DNA from 2 places in the Streptomyces sp. NPDC045678 genome. Region 1 is predicted to be linked to the other one. Evidence: predicted binding sites of a transcription regulator. Region 1 holds the regulator's gene; the other holds the start of a gene.
The links. The regulator HrcA, encoded in region 1, represses chaperone genes, less so after heat shock. The targets are predictions, from matches to a motif close to TTNGCACTCNGNNNNNCNGAGTGCNAA.

Region 1 (9,728 bases):
TCCACCATCGTGTTGACGGCCCGCCCCAGACGCCGTAAGTCACCCCGCAGTTCACGCGTGCCGTCGTGCAGGTCGACCCGTTGCGTGAGGTCACCGCCCGCCACCGCGTTCAGCACCCGGGTCGCGTTCGCCGCCGGCGCGACCAGCGCGTCGAGCAGGGTGTTGACCTCCGAGACGCGGGCGGCCCAGCGGCCCTGGCCCGGGCTCGCGCCGAACCGCTCGTCCAGCCGGCCGTGCCGTATGATCTCGCGCCGCACGCGGACCAGCTCGCCGTCGAAGTGCAGCGAACGGTCCAGCATCTCGTTGAACACCGAGTACAGCTCGGCGGTCAGGCCGTCGCCGACCGGCGCCACCTTGGTGAAGTCGCCGTCCCGCGCGGCACGCATGGCCGCGAGAAGGGGACGAAGCTGGCAGATGGCTGGATCCGCACCGGACTCGGCACTCTGCGTCGGGACCGGAACCCGGTCTTTTCCCAGCACAGGCATAGCACTGTTCTCACTCATAACGGCCCACTTCGGTAACTCGGTGCTTATGAGCGTGGCCAGTCTGTCACTCTGTCGGTGTCGCCTGAGGCGTATTCGCCCGAACTGCTCAGGAGCCGCACCGTGGGGCCCATTCCGATGCAACGGGAGGCCGATATTCGTGTCTCCGCCATGGACCCGGGCCGCCCCGGGCCACCGGCGGTGGTGCGCACGTCACTGCCCGGAAACCCGCTGGCGCCCGCCGCCGCGCGCAGATTCGTGCGGGCGGCGCTCGCCGACTGGACCGAGCTCGGCGTGCCCGCGGCCGCGGGCATCACCAACCGGCTGGCCGACGACGCGGTGCTGCTGGTCAGCGAGTTGGTGACCAACGCCGTCGTGCACGCGGGCACGGCCGTGGAGCTGATGTGCCGCCTCGACGAGGCGCTGCCCGGCGAGGACACCGAGACCCTCCTCATCGAGGTCGCCGACCACCACCCCTCCCGTGCCGTCCGCGGCGACCACCGCCCGCCGCCTTCCGACACCCCCGAGTACGGCCGCGGTCTCCACCTCGTCGCGACCCTCTCCGAGTCCTGGGGCATCACCTACCGCACCGGCACGAAATCCGTCTGGGCCCGGCTGCCCGTCGAGGGCGTCCAGGCCGTCCACGAGATCGAGACGTACGCGAGCGAACAGGCGCTGCAGCGCGGACTGCGCGCGGCCGAGATCCTCGCGCCGCTGCCCGGGCGCGCCGCGCAGGACACCGAGTGGATCAACAGGGGCGCGCTCTCCTTCCTCGCCGAGGCGTCCGACCTGCTGGCCGGACAGTTCGACGAGGACCTGGTGGCCGCACTCGCCGGGCAGCTGCTCGTGCCGCGCCTCGCGGACTGGTGCGCGGTCTGGCTCGACGACGGGGCGGCACACGACTTCGTGGGCGTGCAGGGCGCGCGGCTCGCCCGTGTGTGGCACACCAGCGAGCACCGGATGGAGGAGCTGCGCCGCGTCCTGGAGAAGGAGCCGCCCCGCGTCCCGGACACGGCGGGCTCCGGCGCCTTTCCGCTGCCCTGGCCCGGTGAGGCGTCGGCGGGCGGGTCGTCCGGCGCGGCACTGGCGTACCGGCTGACGGCGGGCGGGCGCGTCCTCGGCACGCTCGTCATCGGCCGGCCCGGGCTCGTCCGCTTCCCCGACGAAGTGACCGGGCTCGTCGAGGACTTCAGCCGCCGGGTCGCCCTGGCCATCAGCACGGCCCGGCGCTACCAGCGCCAGGCCAACATCAGTCAGGTGCTCCAGCGCGGACTGCTGCCCAGCAAGGTTGCGGAGATCCCCGACGTGGAGAGCGCCATCGTCTACGAACCGCGGGACAAGGGCGGCCCCGGCGGTGACTTCTACGACCTGTTCCAGGCGGGCGAGGGACGCTGGTGCTTCGCGCTCGGCGACGTCCAGGGCAAGGGGCCTGAGGCGGCCGTCGTCATCGGCCTCGCCCGCCCCTGGCTGCGGCTGCTCGCCCGCGAGGGGTACCAGGTCGCGGAGGTCATGGACCGCCTCAACCAGCTGCTCCTGGACGACGCGACCGAGGCGGCGGACGCGGCGGCGGCGGTCGTCGCGGTGGCGGGCGGGCAGGGCGTGCCGCCCGACAACCCCACCTCGCGGTTCCTCTCGCTCCTGTACGGGGAGATCGTCCCGTACGAAGGGGGTGTGCGCGTCACTCTCGCGTGCGCGGGGCATCCGCTGCCGCTCGTCATGTCCGCCGACGGGGAGGTGCGGGAGGCGGCCACCCCGCAGATGCTGCTCGGGGTCGTCGACGACGAGACGTACCGGAGCGAGAGCTTCGACCTGCGGTGCGGCGAGACGCTCCTGTGCGTCACGGACGGCGTGACCGAGCGCCGGACGGGCCCCCGCCAGTTCGACGACGGCGACGGTCTCGCGAAGGCACTGGCCGGCTGCGCGGGCCTCGACGCGGCGCTGGTGGCGGAACGGCTCCGACGGCTGGTGCACGAGTTCTCGGAGCGGCCGCCGGACGACGACCTGGCGCTTCTGGTGCTGCGGGCGCGGTGAGGCGGGAGAGCGGGGCGCGTGGGGTGCGGTCGCGGGTGGGGGACAATCGACGGTATGCCCTCCGCACTGCCCGATGGTGAGCCCATGCCCGAGGACGGCGCGCTGCCCGCGTCCGCCCTGGACGGCGCGGCCTCCCGCCCCCTCGGCTTCTACCTGCACGTCCCGTACTGCGCCACGCGCTGCGGCTACTGCGACTTCAACACGTACACCGCGACCGAGCTGCGCGGCTCCGGCGGCGTCCTCGCCTCCCGCGACAACTACGCGCAGACCCTCGCCGACGAGGTGCGGCTCGCCCGGAAGGTCCTGGGCGACGACCCGCGGCCCGTGCGGACCGTGTTCGTCGGGGGCGGTACGCCGACGCTGCTCGCGGCCCGCGACCTCGTGGCGATGCTCGCCGCCGTACGGGACGAGTTCGGGCTCGCGGACGACGCGGAGATCACGACCGAGGCGAATCCGGAGTCGGTCGACGAGGCGTACCTGAGCGAACTCCGGGAGGGCGGCTTCAACCGTGTCTCCTTCGGCATGCAGAGCGCGAAGCAGCACGTCCTGAAGGTGCTCGACCGTACGCACACGCCCGGGCGGCCCGAGGCGTGCGTCGCCGAGGCACGCGCCGCGGGCTTCGACCACGTGAACCTCGACCTGATCTACGGCACGCCCGGCGAGACGGACGACGACTGGCGCGCCACGCTCGACGCGGCGCTCGGCGCAGGGCCCGACCACGTCAGCGCCTACGCGCTCATCGTGGAGGAGGGCACGCAGCTGGCGCGGCGCATCCGACGCGGCGAGGTGCCGATGACCGACGACGACGTGCACGCGGACCGGTACCTGATCGCCGACGAGGTGCTTGGGAGCGCGGGCTTCTCGTGGTACGAGGTGTCCAACTGGGCCACGTCCGACAGCGGCCGCTGCCTGCACAACGAGCTGTACTGGCGCGGCGCCGACTGGTGGGGCGCGGGGCCGGGCGCGCACAGCCACGTCGGCGGCGTGCGGTGGTGGAACGTCAAGCACCCCGGCGCGTACGCGGCGGCGCTCGCGGGCGGCGGCTCGCCCGGGGCCGGACGGGAAGTGCTGTCCGCGGAGGACCGCCGCGTGGAGCGGATCCTGCTGGAGCTCCGGCTGCGGGAGGGCTGCCCGTTGTCGCTGCTGCGGGAGGCCGGGCTTGCGGCGTCCGTGCGGGCGCGGGACGAGGGGCTTCTTGAGGCGGGGCCGTACGGGGAGGGGCGGGCTGTGCTGACGCTGCGGGGGCGGTTGTTGGCGGATGCGGTGGTGCGGGACCTGGTGGACTAGGTCTGGCGGGGCGCCTTGGGCGGTGTGCGCTCGGGGTTCGGTTGTGGGTGCGGGGCCGCGGGGGGTATGTGCGTACTCGCTATCCCTGCGCCGTGCCTGTAGAGCTTCTGGCTGTCAGGGTGTGCTCGGTGCTCCGTGCGCACATACCCCCGCGGCCCCTCGCGTTTCGTACGCGGCTGCGGCGCGGTGGGGGCAACCTCGGGCCCTTACGCCCGCTGGATGGTGCGGGGCAAACGGGTGGGTGGGACCGGTCCGCCGCGGAGCGGGGGCTAGGGGAGTGTGACGAAGTCGATCAGTTCTTCCACGCGGCCCAGGAGCGGCGGCTCCAGGTCCTTGTAGGAGTGGACCGAGTTCAGGATGCGCTTCCAGGCCGCGCCCGTGTTGGGCGGCCAGCCAAGGGCGTGGCAGATGCCCGTCTTCCAGTCCTGGCCGCGGGGCACGTGGGGCCAGGCGGGGATGCCGACCGAGGACGGCTTCACCGCCTCCCAAATGTCGATGTAGGGATGCCCGACGACCAGGGCGTGGGCGCTGGTGACCTGCGTCGCGATGCGGGACTCCTTGGAGCCGGGGACCAGGTGGTCGACCAGGACGCCGAGGCGGGCGTCGGGGCCGGGGGCGAACTCGGCGACGATCGCGGGGAGGTCGTCGATGCCCTCCAGGTACTCGACGACGACGCCCTCGATGCGCAGGTCGTCGCCCCAGACGCGCTCGACCAGTTCGGCGTCGTGCCGGCCCTCCACGTAGATGCGTCCCGCGCGGGCGACCCTGGCCCGCGCCCCGGGCACGGCCACCGAGCCGGACGCGGTGCGGGAGGGACGTACGGGAGCAGCCCCGGAGGGGCGGACCAGAGTGACCGGGCGGCCCTCCAGAAGGAAACCGCCCGGCTCCATCGGGAAGACGCGGTGCTTGCCGAAGCGGTCCTCCAGCGTCACCGTCGGGCCCTGCGCCGTCTTCTCGCAGCGGATCACCGCCCCGCAGAAGCCGGTGCTCAGCTCCTCGACCACGAGGCCGGCGTCCGCCGCCACCTCCGGTACGGGCTTCGGCTTCTTCCAAGGGGGCGTGAGGTCGGCGGAGTACTGGCGCATTCTCGTGACGATAGGAAGAGCGAAGGCGTCACGCCTCACGACACGCCGAAGCGGGTTGCCAGTGTGGCGCGTTGGGCACGGACAAAAGCCGCATCCACTGTCGCGCCGTGCCCGGGTACGTAGAGCGCGTCCTCGCCGCCCAGGTCCAGGAGGCGGTCCAGCGCGGCGGGCCAGTGGTTCGGCGCCGCGTCCGGGCCCGCCTGCGGCTCGCCCGACTCCTCCACCAGGTCGCCGCAGAAGACGACCTCCCGGCCGCCCTCGGTGCCGGGCACGAGGACCGCGAGGTCGTGGCCGGAGTGGCCGGGCCCGATGTTGGCGAGCAGCACCTGGACGCCGCCGCCCAGGTCGAGCGTCCACTCCCCGCACACCAGGTGGTGCGGGCGGACCAGCAGGTCGGCCGCCTCGGCCGCCGCGTCCGGGGCCAGGCCGTGCCGCACCGCGTCCTCGCGCAGCTCGTCGCGGCCCCTGGCGAAGACCGTGTCGATGCCCACCGCCCCGTACACCTCGACGCCCGCGAAGGCCGCAGCCCCGAGGACGTGGTCGAAGTGCGGGTGCGTGAGCACGAGGTGGGTGGCTCTGCGGTCGCCGCCCAGGATCCGCCGGGCCTGCGTGCGCAGTGCCGCGCCCTCCGCCAGGCTCGACCCCGCCTCGATCATGAGGGCCGCGTCGTCGCCGACGACGAGCCCCGCCGTGCAGTCCCAGACGGGCAGACGGCACCGTCCCACGCGCGGGGCGAGCCGCTCCCAGCCCGCCGCTTCCCATGCCGGCGTCACGTTCATACGGTGACGCTATCCGTACGGGCGGTGTTCGGCAGCCGCTGTCTTGCCCGGCCCGTACCCGACGGCCGTACACTGACCCTTTGAAGTGCTGGCACTCGCCCGCGGGGAGTGCCAGGCGAGGGGGCTCGGGGGATGCCGGGGCCCGTCGTGAACGACGGAGACAGCTGGAGGTGTGCGCGATGCTCAGTGAACGCAGGCTCGAAGTGCTGCGCGCCATCGTCCATGACTACGTGGGGACGGAGGAGCCCGTCGGCTCCAAGGCGCTCACCGAGCGACACCGTCTGGGGGTCTCCCCGGCCACCGTCCGCAACGACATGGCGGTGCTGGAGGAGGAAGGGTTCATCGCCCAGCCGCACACCAGCGCGGGGCGCATCCCCACCGACAAGGGCTACCGCCTCTTCGTCGACAAACTCGCGGGCGTCAAACCGATGACCGCGCCCGAGCGGCGCGCCATCCAGAACTTCCTCGACGGCGCCGTCGACCTCGACGACGTCGTGGGGCGCACGGTGCGGCTGCTCGCGCAGCTCACCCGGCAGGTCGCCGTGGTGCAGTACCCGTCGCTCACGCGGTCGACGGTGCGGCACGTGGAGCTGCTCTCGCTGGCCCCCGCCCGGCTGATGCTCGTACTGATCACGGACACGGGCCGGGTCGAGCAGCGCATGATCGACTGCCCCGTGCCGTTCGGCGAGAGCGCGCTCGCGGACCTGCGGGCCCGGCTGAACAGCAGGGTCGCGGGGCGGCGCTTCGCGGATGTGCCACAGTTGGTGCAGGACCTGCCCGAGGCCTTCGAGGCCGAGGACCGCGGCACCGTCGCGACGGTCCTGTCCACCCTCCTCGAGACGCTCGTGGAGGAGACGGAGGAGCGGTTGATGATCGGCGGCACCGCCAATCTCACCCGCTTCGGACATGACTTTCCCCTCACCATCCGGCCCGTTCTCGAAGCCCTTGAGGAGCAGGTCGTGCTCCTCAAGTTGCTTGGGGAAGTGCAGGATTCGGGCATGGCCGTACGGATCGGTCACGAGAACGCCCATGAGGGGCTCAGCTCCACGTCCGTGGTCTCGGTCGGCTACGGTTCGGGAAGCGAGGCAGTCGCCAAACTCGGCGTGGTCGGACCGACCCGCATGGACTATCCGGGAACGATGGGAGCAGTACGCGCAGTGGCACGTTACGTCGGACAGATCCTGGCGGAGTCGTAAGTGGCCACGGACTACTACGCCGTACTCGGCGTGCGCCGCGACGCTTCCCAGGACGAGATCAAGAAGGCCTTCCGGAGGCTGGCGCGTGAGCTTCACCCGGATGTGAATCCGGACCCGAAGACTCAGGAGCGCTTCAAGGAGATCAACGCCGCGTACGAGGTGTTGTCGGACCCGCAGAAGAAGCAGGTCTACGACCTCGGTGGCGACCCCCTGTCCCAGGCGGGCGGCGGCGGAGGCGCGGGCGGCTTCGGCGCCGGCGGCTTCGGCAACTTCTCCGACATCATGGACGCGTTCTTCGGGACGGCGTCGCAGCGCGGGCCGCGCTCGCGCACGCGTCGCGGCCAGGACGCCATGATCCGGCTCGAGATCGACCTCGAAGAGGCCGCCTTCGGGACCACCAAGGACATCCAGGTCGACACGGCCGTCGTCTGTACGACCTGCAGCGGCGAGGGTGCCGCGCCGGGGACGTCCGCGCAGACGTGTGACATGTGCCGCGGTCGCGGTGAGGTGTCGCAGGTCACGCGGTCCTTCCTCGGCCAGGTCATGACGTCCCGGCCCTGCCCGCAGTGCCAGGGCTTCGGCACGGTCGTGCCGACGCCGTGCCCCGAGTGCGCGGGCGACGGGCGGATCCGCTCGCGGCGGACGCTGACGGTCAAGATTCCGGCGGGTGTCGACAACGGCACGCGGATCCAGCTCGCGGGCGAGGGCGAGGTCGGCCCCGGCGGTGGTCCCGCCGGCGACCTGTACGTCGAGATCCACGAGCTGCCGCACGCCGTCTTCCAGCGGCGCGGTGACGATCTGCACTGCACGGTGACGATCCCGATGACCGCGGCGGCCCTCGGCACGAAGGTGCCGCTGGAGACGCTCGACGGCCTGGAAAGGATCGACATCCGTCCCGGCACGCAGTCGGGGCAGTCCGTTCCGCTGCACGGGCGCGGCATCACGCACCTGCGGGGCGGCGGTCGCGGTGACCTCATCGTGCACGTCGAGGTCCTTACGCCGACGAAGCTCGACGCCGAGCAGGAGCGGGTGCTGCGGGAGCTGGCGCAGCTGCGGGGGGAGGAACGGCCCACGGGGCAGTTCCAGCCCGGGCAGCAGGGCCTGTTCTCCCGCCTGAAGGACGCGTTCAACGGGCGGTAGCGCCTTGAGCGGTTCTCCGGTGCCCCCGGCGCGGGATCTTCCCGTGCCGGGGGCTCCTTTTGTTTCCCTGCGGGCCGTGGGGGCTGGTCGCGCAGTTCCCCGCGCCCCTAAAAGCAACCCGTCCCGCGCCTCTAAAAGCAACCGTCCCGCGCCCTAAAAGGGGCCCGGGACGGGCCTTTCAGGGGCGCGGGGAACTGCGCGAGCAACCCGGGACGGGCCGCAGACGCCGACGGTGGGCAGGGGGCAGACGGGGCGGCGCACGCCCGGTGCGGGGTGCGCGATTCGGTGCGGGATGCAGGGCGTGGCACGATGCCGTCATGTCCTCCGCACTGACCGAGCTCTGTCGTCTTCCGATCGTGCAGGCCCCCATGGCGGGCGGTGCCTCCGGGCCCGCGCTGGCCGGGGCCGTCGCCGAGGCCGGGGGGCTCGGGTTCCTCGCTGCCGGGTACAAGACCGCCGACGGGATGTACCAGGAGATCAAACAGTTGCGGGGGCTCACCTCGCGGCCCTTCGGCGTCAACCTGTTCATGCCGCAGCCCGACACCGCGGACGCCGCGGCCGTCGAGGTGTACCGCAACCAGCTCGCCGGCGAGGCCACCTGGTACGAGACCGAGCTCGGCGACCCGGACAGCGGGCGCGACGACGGGTACGACGCCAAGCTGGCGATCCTGCTCGACGACCCCGTACCGCTCGTCTCCTTCACCTTCGGCTGCCCCACCCGTGACGTCCTCGACTCCTTCGCCCGCGTCAACACCCTGACCGTCGTCACCGTCACCACCGCCGAGGAGGCCCAGACCGCCCAGTGGGCGGGCGCCGACGCCGTGTGCGTGCAGGGCGTCGAGGCGGGCGGACACCAGGGCACCCACAAGGACAACCCGGAGGCCGACGGGGCCGGCATCGGTCTCCTCTCGCTGATCACGCAGGTCCGCGAGACCGTGCAGATCCCCATCGTCGCCGCCGGCGGGCTGATGCGCGGCGCGCAGATCGCCGCCGTGCTCGCCGCGGGCGCCGACGCCGCGCAGCTCGGCACCGCCTTCCTCGTCACCCCCGAGTCGGGTGCCAACCCGCTCCACAAGCAGGCCATGACCAATCCGCTCTTCGTGCGGACCGAGCTGACCCGGGCGTTCTCCGGCCGCCCCGCGCGCGGCCTCGTCAACCGGTTCATGCGGGAGCACGGCCCGTACGCCCCCGCCGCCTACCCGCAGGTCCACCACCTCACCAGCGCCCTGCGCAAGGCCGCCGCGAAGGCCGGGGACGCGCAGGCCATGGCGCTCTGGGCCGGGCAGGGCCACCGGCTCGCCCGCGAGCTGCCCGCCGCACAGCTCGTCGAGGTCCTCGCCGCCGAACTCGCCGAGGCGAGGGCGCAGGCCGCGTCGGCTTCGGAGGGCTCCGCATGACCGCCCCGGTCTTCGTCGTCGAGCACTTCGACGCGGGCGGCGGCGGGCGCTACGTGCTGGACGGGCCCGAGGGGCGGCACGCCGTCTCCGTGAAGCGGCTGCGCGCCGGTGAGGACGTCGTCCTGACCGACGGCGCCGGGCGCTGGGCGGAGTGCGTGGTCGTGGACACCGAGGGCAAGGACCGGCTGATCGTCCACATGGACTCCGTCGCCGACGAGCCCGAGGAGTCGCCCCGCATCACCGTCGTACAGGCCCTGCCCAAGGGCGACCGCGGGGAACTCGCCGTGGAGACCATGACGGAGACCGGCGTCGACGCCGTCGTGCCGTGGAC
Region 2 (9,728 bases), on a different contig from region 1:
GTCTGGTACAGCATGTGGTGGACGAACCACAGCACCGAGTTGGCGATGCCGTTGTACGCGTCCGCGTGGATGCGCGCGTCGATGTCCAGCATGCGCACGCCGGGTTCCCCGACGCCGCGCCGCACCGCCTCGCGGTCGCCCTCGCCGAGCGCCGCGCACACCCACAGGGCGTCCGCCTCGTCGCCGATCGCGCTGAGTCCTGAGACCAGTCCGCCGCCGCCGCGCTTCGCGGTGAGCTCACCGTCCTCTCCGACGGTGTACGAGACGGGGCCGCGGTTGGACGCGACGAGGACCTGCGCTGCTGACGGTGCGGACTCGGAGACCATGTGGCAAAACGTAGCCCGTCCCGTAAACCCTCAAACGTACGGAGACCGGACTCCCTGAGAAGGGAATCCGGCCGCCGTGTGCCGCTGGGCCGGGTGGGTCAGTCGCGGCGCCTGCGGGCCGCGACGATCACCAGTACGCCGAGCCCGCAGAGCGCCGCCGCGGCCCCGCCGAGGAGCAGGGTCCGGGAGCTGCCCGTCTCGGCGAGCACGTCGCCGGCGCGCCGGGCCCTGGCGCGGTCGCTGTCCGGCACCTCGGAGGTCTTGGCGTCAACGCTCAGGTCGTTGCGGTACTTGGGGCCGACCGCGCCGTCGTCCTCGCTGAGGAAGCGGGTGTCGGTCCGGCGCTCGACGACCTTCGCGGCCACGACCTTCGCGGCGACGACCTCCGCGGCGACGGGCGCCGCGGTCGCGGTGAGGAACCCGGCGGCGACCGTGGCGGCGGCGAGCGTCAGCACGCCCGCCCGCCGCACGACTCTCAGGGCATCTTCTGCCCACATGCATCTGACCCACATAAAGGGAAATGTAGGCAAAGCGCATGATATTCGGCTGTTACGCCACGCGACGGTGCGCATACTCGGAGATATCGGCCATCGGCGGCCGCTCCTCCGTGTCCACCGGGTGGGTCCTCGGCTCGAACCCGTGCTCCCCGCGGACGAACTGCGTGAGCTCGGGACGTACGAGATGACCGCGCGCCAGCCGCACCTGCGCCGTCCGGTAGATCGCCGCCGCCATCCGCCCGAGCGCCTGCCCGTCCTGGTGCCGGTGCCTGCGCACCCCCACGTCGACCTGCGCCAGCGCGTCCAGACCCACGGTGTGCAGCGCGTCGACGAGCAGGCCGAGCTCCACGCCGTACCCGACGGGGAACGGCAGCCGTTCCAGGAGCGACCTGCGCGCCGCGTACTCGCCGCCCAGCGGCTGCACGAACCCGGCGAGCCGCGGCCAGTGCATGTTCAGGAGCGGCCGCGCCATCAGCTCCGTCACCCGGCCGCCCTGCCCGTCCGCCCCCGCGAGCGGACGGTCGTACATCGCCTTCACGAACGCCACGTCCGGGTCGGTGAGCAGCGGGCCGACTATCCCGGCGACGAAGTCCGCCGAGAACTCCTTCAGGTCCGCGTCGACGAACGCCACGATGTCGCCGCTCGTCGCGAGCAGCGAGCGCCACAGCACCTCGCCCTTGCCCGCGACGGCCGGCAGGCGCGGCAGGATCACGTCGCGGTGGACGACCTTGGCGCCCGCGGCGGCGGCGACCTCCGCCGTACGGTCCTTCGAGCCGGAGTCGACCACCAGGAGCTCGTCGACCAGCGGAACCTTCTCCATCAGCTCGCGGCGGATCTCGGCGACGATCTCACCGACCGTCCCCTCCTCGTCGAGCGCGGGCAGTACGACGCTCACCGACGCGCCGCCCGTCCTTTTGGCGGCGGCCAGCAGGTCCCGCGGGCGGTCGGCGACGGACCAGGAACGCCTGCTCAGCCAGTGCTCGACCTCTTCCAGCACGGTCGTGGTCCTCCCATATGTGATCCATCTCGCGGTTCGGACGACTATCTCAAGGGTCCGGGGCTTCGGTTACAGTCTTGAACAACGCCGGTGGCCATCGCATGTCGGGGTCACCACCGCGTTCTCGGACAAGATCTGAGATTCACAACTGAAACCCATAATCGAATACCGCTCATCCAGAGGGGCAGAGGGATACGGCCCGTTGAAGCCCCGGCAACCACCCAGTCGGTCTCGCGCAGACAAGCGCAGCGAGGCTCCCGGCTGGCGAAGGTGCCAATTCCGTCTCGCGGCGAGATGCGTCGCGAGGAAGATGAGGAGAAAGGGCCTCGCCTCCATGGCTGTGCAGACTGTCGCCACCGAAAGCACCACCTCTTCCGTAGACCTCGGGCCCGCCTCCGGCCTCTCCTGCCGTGAGTGCGGCACCAAGTTCCCGCTCGGCCCGATCTTCGCCTGCGCCGAGTGTTTCGGGCCCCTCGAAGTCGCGTACGACCTGCCGCTCGGCGACCCGGAGGCCCTGCGCAAGCAGATCGAGGCCGGCCCCGCCAACATCTGGCGCTACGCCCCGCTCCTGCCCGTCCCCGCCGACGTGGCCGACAAGCCGAACCTGAACCCCGGCTGGACCAAGCTCGTCAAGGCCGACAACCTCGCCAGGGAACTCGGCGTGCAACAGGGCAAGTTGTTCGTCAAGGACGACTCCGGCAACCCCACGCACTCCTTCAAGGACCGCGTCGTCGCGCAGGCGCTCGAAGCGGCGCGCGCCTTCGGCTTCACCACGCTGTCCTGCTCCTCCACGGGCAACCTCGCCGGCGCGGTGGGCGCCGCCGCGGCCCGCGCCGGCTTCCGGTCCTGCGTGTTCATCCCGCACGACCTGGAGCAGGGCAAGGTCGTCATGGCCGCGGTCTACGGCGGCGAGCTCGTCGGCATCGAGGGCAACTACGACGACGTGAACCGCTTCTGCTCCGAGCTCATCGGCGACCCGCTGGGCGAGGGCTGGGGCTTCGTCAACGTCAACCTGCGGCCGTACTACGGCGAGGGCTCCAAGACCCTGGCGTACGAGATCTGCGAGCAGCTCGGCTGGGAGCTCCCCGACCAGCTGGTCATCCCGATCGCCTCCGGCTCGCAGCTCACGAAGATCGACAAGGGGCTCAAGGAGCTCATCGCCCTCGGCCTCGTCGAGGACAAGCCCTACAAGATCTTCGGCGCGCAGGCGGAAGGGTGCTCGCCGGTGTCGGCGGCGTTCAAGGCGGGCCACGACGTGGTCCGTCCGCAGAAGCCGAACACGATCGCCAAGTCCCTCGCGATCGGCAACCCGGCCGACGGGCCGTACGTGCTGGACATCGCGCGGCGTACGGGCGGTGCGGTGGAGGACGTCGACGACGAGCAGGTCGTCGACGCGATCAAGCTTCTCGCCCGCACGGAAGGGATCTTCGCGGAGACCGCGGGCGGGGTGACGGTGGGCGTCACGAAGAAGCTCGTCGAGGCGGGCCTCATCGACCCGTCCCTCACCACGGTCGTGCTCAACACGGGGGACGGCCTCAAGACGCTCGACGCTGTCGCCGAGACGTCGCAGGCCACCGCCACGATCAAGCCGAGCCTTGAGGCGTTCCGCTCCGCGGGGCTCGCCGGTTAGTCGCCGTAGGGCCCTGTGTCCGCCGCCGGCTGCGGGCCCGTGGTCCGTCCTCGCGCAGTTCCCCGCGCCCCTTCCAGGGGCGCCTCTCTCCGCCCCCGTACTTCTGAGGTGAATCCGATGAGCGTCAACGTCCGTATCCCCACCATTCTCCGCACCTACACCGGCGGCAAGGCCGAGGTCGCCGCTGAGGGGGCGAACCTCGGGGAGGTCATCGCCGACCTGGAGAAGAACCACACCGGCATCGCCGCCCGCGTCCTGGACGACCAGGGCAAGCTGCGCCGCTTCGTCAACGTGTACGTGAACGACGACGACGTCCGTTTTGAGCAGGGTCTGGAGACGGCCACGCCGGACGGCGCGGGCGTCTCGATCATTCCCGCCGTCGCCGGCGGCTGATCTTTTCGCAAGCACCCTGCGTTATCTGAATTGCCCCCTCCGCGAGAGAAACGGAGGGGGCAATTCTGCATGGTTGAGCGCGGTACAGTTGGGAAGCACGCTCCGCCACTCTTGCCGAGCGCATATACGAAGTCGGCCTCTTGCCGACAAGAAGCAGCCAAAGAGCACCGCCCATTTGAACCTTTTGCGGCTTTTGCCTGGCCCGACTTGCCCTGAATTCGGACGGAATCTCCGTATATTACCGATCGGGCGTGCCCAGAATTCTCGTCCGATTGACCTGTTGCAGACGGCAGTTGGACAGATACATTCAGCGGCGGTCGACGCGTTCCGGCGCACACCCCTACCAGTGGGGGGTGAGGTCTGACCCGGGTCCGCGAAGTGCGGTCCTGTGCAAGGGCCAGTAATAGGGGAGTTAGGCATGGCTCAGGGCACCGTCAAGTGGTTCAACGCGGAGAAGGGGTACGGCTTCATCGCGGTCGACGGTGGTGCGGATGTTTTCGTCCACTACAGCGCGATCCAGATGGACGGTTACCGCACCCTTGAAGAAGGTCAGCGAGTCGAGTTCGAGATCTCGCAGGGCCAGAAGGGTCCGCAGGCGGACATGGTCAAGCTCGCCGTCTAGCTCGGCGCGATCGACCACCGAAGCAAGCATCGCGAGGGGCTCGTATCCCAACTGGGATACGAGCCCCTCGTGTGTGCCCGGCCCGACCGGGGTAGGTCCGGGACCGGCCCCCGGGATCCTCCCGGGATCTCCCTGGGTTCCTCCCCGGGATCCATGAGAGGCGCTTGCACTCGCAGGGGTCGAGTGCTAATCATTGGGCTTAGCACTCTCCCAGTGAGAGTGACAGAACTTGGGTCGGGTCGGTGAGGCCCGCAGGCCGGGTGGGGCAAGGAACCACAAGGGCTGCAGGCCGTCCGTCGCGGGCACCAGCACGATCCGTTTTTGCGTTTCCACCCCGTCCGGGAGGACCACTTCACATGGCCAAGATCATCGCGTTCGACGAGGAGGCACGGCGCGGCCTCGAGCGCGGCATGAACCAGCTCGCCGACGCCGTCAAGGTGACCCTGGGCCCCAAGGGTCGCAACGTCGTCCTCGAGAAGAAGTGGGGCGCCCCCACGATCACCAACGATGGTGTGTCCATCGCCAAGGAGATCGAGCTCGAGGACCCGTACGAGAAGATCGGCGCCGAGCTGGTCAAGGAGGTCGCGAAGAAGACGGACGACGTCGCCGGTGACGGCACGACGACCGCGACCGTCCTGGCCCAGGCCCTGGTGCGCGAGGGTCTGCGCAACGTGGCCGCCGGTGCCAACCCGATGGCCCTGAAGCGCGGCATCGAGAAGGCCGTCGAGGCCGTCTCCGGCGCCCTGCTCGAGCAGGCCAAGGACGTCGAGACCAAGGAGCAGATCGCTTCCACGGCCTCCATCTCCGCCGCCGACACCCAGATCGGCGAGCTCATCGCCGAGGCGATGGACAAGGTCGGCAAGGAAGGCGTCATCACCGTCGAGGAGTCCCAGACCTTCGGTCTGGAGCTGGAGCTCACCGAGGGTATGCGCTTCGACAAGGGCTACATCTCGGCGTACTTCGCCACCGACATGGAGCGTATGGAGGCGTCGCTCGACGACCCGTACATCCTGATCGTCAACTCGAAGATCTCGAACGTGAAGGACCTCCTTCCGCTCCTCGAGAAGGTCATGCAGTCCGGCAAGCCGCTGCTGATCATCGCCGAGGACGTCGAGGGCGAGGCCCTGTCGACCCTGGTCGTCAACAAGATCCGTGGCACCTTCAAGTCCGTCGCCGTCAAGGCCCCGGGCTTCGGTGACCGCCGCAAGGCCATGCTCGGCGACATCGCCATCCTCACCGGTGGCACCGTCATCTCCGAGGAGGTCGGCCTCAAGCTGGAGAACGCCGGTCTCGACCTGCTCGGCCGCGCCCGCAAGGTCGTCATCACCAAGGACGAGACGACGATCGTCGACGGTGCCGGTGACAGCGACCAGGTCCAGGGCCGCGTCAACCAGATCCGCGCCGAGATCGAGAACAGCGACTCGGACTACGACCGCGAGAAGCTCCAGGAGCGCCTGGCGAAGCTCGCGGGCGGCGTGGCCGTCATCAAGGCCGGTGCCGCGACCGAGGTCGAGCTCAAGGAGCGCAAGCACCGCATCGAGGACGCCGTCCGCAACGCGAAGGCCGCCGTCGAAGAGGGCATCGTCGCCGGTGGTGGCGTCGCTCTCCTCCAGGCCGCCTCGGTCTTCGAGAAGCTCGACCTGCAGGGTGACGAGGCGACCGGCGCCAACGCCGTGAAGCTCGCCCTGGAGGCCCCGCTCAAGCAGATCGCCGTCAACGGTGGCCTCGAGGGTGGCGTCGTCGTGGAGAAGGTCCGCAACCTCACCGTCGGCCACGGCCTCAACGCCGCGACCGGCGAGTACGTGGACATGATCGCCGAGGGCATCCTCGACCCGGCGAAGGTCACGCGTTCCGCCCTGCAGAACGCCGCGTCCATCGCCGCGCTGTTCCTCACCACCGAGGCCGTCATCGCCGACAAGCCCGAGAAGGCCGGCGCTGCCGCCGCCCCGGGTGGCATGCCGGGCGGTGACATGGACTTCTGATCGACCTCTGGTTGATCACTGTCCTGACGTACCGAGGGCGGCACCCCTTCTCAGGAAGGGGTGCCGCCCTCGGGCGTTTTCCGCGCCGCGGCAGGTGGTTCCCCGCGCTGCGGCAGGCGGGTGGTTCGGTTACGGCAGGCGGTCCAGGATCCAGGTGCAGAGTTCCTCGGTGACCAGGGTGTGGGGCTCGTTCCGGGAGGCGCAGAGGAATTCGTCCAGTTCGCTCTCCTTCTCCGCCGCGGCCGTCACCGGCTCGTACAGCTTCTCGTGCGTGTCGATGTCGCGCAGGGCGATCGCGCTGACCGTCGGCACGAAGCAGTGTTCGCGGATGTCCGCATCGGAGCGGAGGCCGATCAGGGCCGGAATCTTGTTCAGCTCGTCGGCGAGGATGCCGAAGCCTTCCAGGGTGCCGCCCGGCGCCCCGTCGATCTCCGGCAGCCCCGACGTGTTGACGTGCGGCCGACGCAGCGTCACCACCCGCAGCTGCGCGACGAGTTCGTCCTCACCCGCGGACTGCGTGTACAGCCGCGTGCCGGTGATCGCCAGCCCCTTCCCGTGGAACGCCTGCTCACCGGGCCGGATCCCGTTGCTCTCGCCGATGCGCACCCCGTTCGCCACGCCGATCTTCTTGGGCCGCGACGGCCACCTGCCCACCCGGTCCAGCTCGGCGAGGAACGTGCCGCGCTCCTTGTCGGTCTCCGGGGTGTCACCCCACTCGCTGATGTGCTGCCACAGCAGCTGCCGCGCGGCCGGGCTGTTCATCTGGTTCGAGAACGCGGCGTTGAGGCTGCGGATGTAGTGCGCGAACGCCTGCAGCGCTATCGGGATCCACGCGCCGCGGTGCGGGCTGTCGTACGAGAAGTACAGCGCGGTCTGGTGGTCGTTCGCCTGCCCGCCCTCGTGCTCCATCTTCGCCAGCGCGTACCGCGTGACGAGACCGCCCATGCTGAACCCGCCGACGGTCAGGGGGTGGTCGCCCGTGCGGCGCGCGATCGCCTCCAGGATGGCGGCCCTCGCGACCTCCGCGTTCTCCAGGATCGACGCGCTGCGCTCGTCGTACCCGACCAGGACGACGTCGCGCCCGCGGTTGCGCAGCTCGCTCACGAACGCGTACGGGCCGCGCTCCATGATCTCCCACGAGAAGTTGAGGTCGCTCGGCCCCGAGCTGAACCCGTCGCCGATGATCACCGGGCGGGTCAGGCCCTTCTCCTTGTCGGCGAGGTACACCCAGGCGGTGCCGCCGGGCAGCGCCCACTCGTCGTCGGGCGCCGGTGCCTCGGCGGGGGCCTCCCGCGCCTCCCTCGGGCCGGGGGCCAGGGTGATGCGGGCGGCGGCCCCGATCGCCTCGGCGATCTCGCGCTCGTCCAGTTGCTCCAGGTCGGGCTGAGTGGGCTCGTTGGAGTCGGTCATGGAGGTCCCCTCCGGTCGTGTCCGGTCGTGCCGCTTCGATGACGTGGGGTGCCATCATCGGCACGCGCCGTGATCAGGGGTGACGCCTCAGCGCCCTTTCGGACAGCTCGCGTTCGGCCGTTCCCGTACGGGGCTCGGGAAGGGCCGGGGCGGTTGGGCGGGGGTGACCGGGCGGTACGGGGCGGGGGCGCGCCGGGAAGGGTGGCGCGTCGGCCACGCGCGGGCGGGGCGAGGGGCGTCGGCCGCCCGCCCGGCGGGGAAAGTATGTCGCGAAGACGACGCGGGGGCGGTGCGCGCCGTGTCGGTCGGCGTAGTCGGCCACGGTCTCGGGTGCCCGCCGTGCGAGATCCTCGAATTCCCCCTCCATCGTGCCCTGGCGGTGTGCCGTCGGACCGTCGGAGCGGTCATGTGCGCGTCCTTTCCCGGGGGCGGGCTGCGGCTGTGCGTACCGCCGCGGCGTGGGCGCGGACCGCCGTCGGTGGCAGGGACGGTCCGTGGCCGGGGTGCGGTTCGCCGCGAGTGGACCGGGCTGGGCAGCCCGGCTGTGAGCGCACGGAGCACGTCCGGCTCTGTGGCGCCTCGCGCGAACCACGTCGTGACCAGCGGTGCCGCGGGTGATCCAGCGGACACTGCCGCTGCCGCTCACGTCCGGGAGGGGGGTGGGTTGAGGCCCGCCTCCCGGTCCACTGAAAGAGGTCTCGGGGTCCCAGACTTGAGCGCCGGGCGGGGACTTCGAGGGTTGCCGGGTCCGTCGTTGGCGGAAGTGCGGGCCGCCGCAGTATTTGACGCATGCGATTGGTGCGAGGTCGCGGGTGTGTATGACGGGAGCAGGAATAGGGCCTTAGGAATTTCCGATGCCCCGATAGGGATTCCCTTTCGCCCCTTTGTCGAGCGTGTGGAATTCGGCTGTTTATGATGAGCGTCGGAGGTAGCTCGTCATGCGCGTGGAACAGTTGGAATACCTGGCGGCAGTCACACGGCTGGGGTCCTTGCGCCGCGCCGCCGAGGTACTGCACCTGTCACAGCCGGCGCTGAGCCAGACCCTCCGCAACCTGGAGCGCGAACTCGGGGTGGAGCTCCTGGAACGCAAGCGCTCCGGAGCGAAGATCAGCGACCAAGGGCGCGAACTGCTGCCGCACATCGCCGGGGTGCTGGACGCGGTCGACCGGCTGCGCCAGGCCGCCGACGAGCAGTATCAGATGGGCCGCAGGCTGCGGCTTGGCACGGTCAACGCGGCCACGGTCACGTTACTGACGCCGGCCATTCGTGAATTCCGCGCCTCTCACCCCTCCATCGAGGTGGAGGTGGTCGCGGAACGGCATGACGGCATCCAACGGCACCTTGCCGAGGGCGGGTTCGATCTCGGGTTGGTCAGTTACCTCCGAGGCGACGATCTTCCGCCCGGCCTGCACACCACCGAACTGCTGCGCGGGCATCCGGTCGTCTGCGTACGTCCCGACAGCCCCTTGGCCGCACGCAAGGCTGTCTCCATCACCGACTTGCTGGGCGAGCAGTTGATTGTGATGCGTTCCGGTTATGTCATGCATCGCTACATCCACCGGCTTCTGAGTGGCCGTACGTCGTCCTTCTCCTATTCGGCCGACGGTGCCGAGATGTGCAAGCTGATGGTGGCCGAGGGCCTCGGCACGACCGTCCTGCCCGACTACAGCGTGCTCGGCGACCCCTTGGAGCGCAGCGGCGCGATCGCGTGTCGTCCGTTGGCCGACGACTCCACCGAGCTCCGCGTCATGATCCAGCGACGCCACGCACATCCGGTTCCCACGGCGGCCCGGGAATTGCACGCCATTCTCGTGCGCCGGGCCGCGGAACGGCGCAGACGCTGACCTCGCGGGCCCGCGTACGGGGGCGTG

Region 2: a site for HrcA is predicted at 4,665-4,691, ahead of groL (chaperonin GroEL). Genes of this name have one in related genera too.

Annotation. Positions count from the first base shown of each region.
Region 1 is NZ_JBWKJS010000001.1:573,171-582,898, forward strand. It holds gene AC07DO_RS02450 (HAMP domain-containing protein) at 1-386, opposite strand, end outside; gene AC07DO_RS02455 (SpoIIE family protein phosphatase) at 606-2,513, shown strand; gene hemW (radical SAM family heme chaperone HemW) at 2,568-3,800, shown strand; gene AC07DO_RS02465 (DUF3097 domain-containing protein) at 4,070-4,885, opposite strand; gene AC07DO_RS02470 (MBL fold metallo-hydrolase) at 4,921-5,658, opposite strand; gene hrcA (heat-inducible transcriptional repressor HrcA) at 5,844-6,860, shown strand; gene dnaJ (molecular chaperone DnaJ) at 6,861-8,000, shown strand; gene AC07DO_RS02485 (nitronate monooxygenase) at 8,318-9,397, shown strand; gene AC07DO_RS02490 (16S rRNA (uracil(1498)-N(3))-methyltransferase) at 9,394-9,728, shown strand, end outside.
Region 2 is NZ_JBWKJS010000005.1:497,188-506,915, reverse strand. It holds gene AC07DO_RS20355 (alpha,alpha-trehalose-phosphate synthase (UDP-forming)) at 1-326, opposite strand, end outside; gene AC07DO_RS20350 (hypothetical protein) at 425-823, opposite strand; gene AC07DO_RS20345 (glucosyl-3-phosphoglycerate synthase) at 876-1,820, opposite strand; SAM riboswitch class I at 1,990-2,137, shown strand; gene thrC (threonine synthase) at 2,155-3,450, shown strand; gene AC07DO_RS20335 (MoaD/ThiS family protein) at 3,568-3,843, shown strand; gene AC07DO_RS20330 (cold-shock protein) at 4,262-4,465, shown strand; gene groL (chaperonin GroEL) at 4,822-6,447, shown strand; gene AC07DO_RS20320 (esterase/lipase family protein) at 6,577-7,857, opposite strand; gene AC07DO_RS20315 (LysR family transcriptional regulator) at 8,796-9,701, shown strand.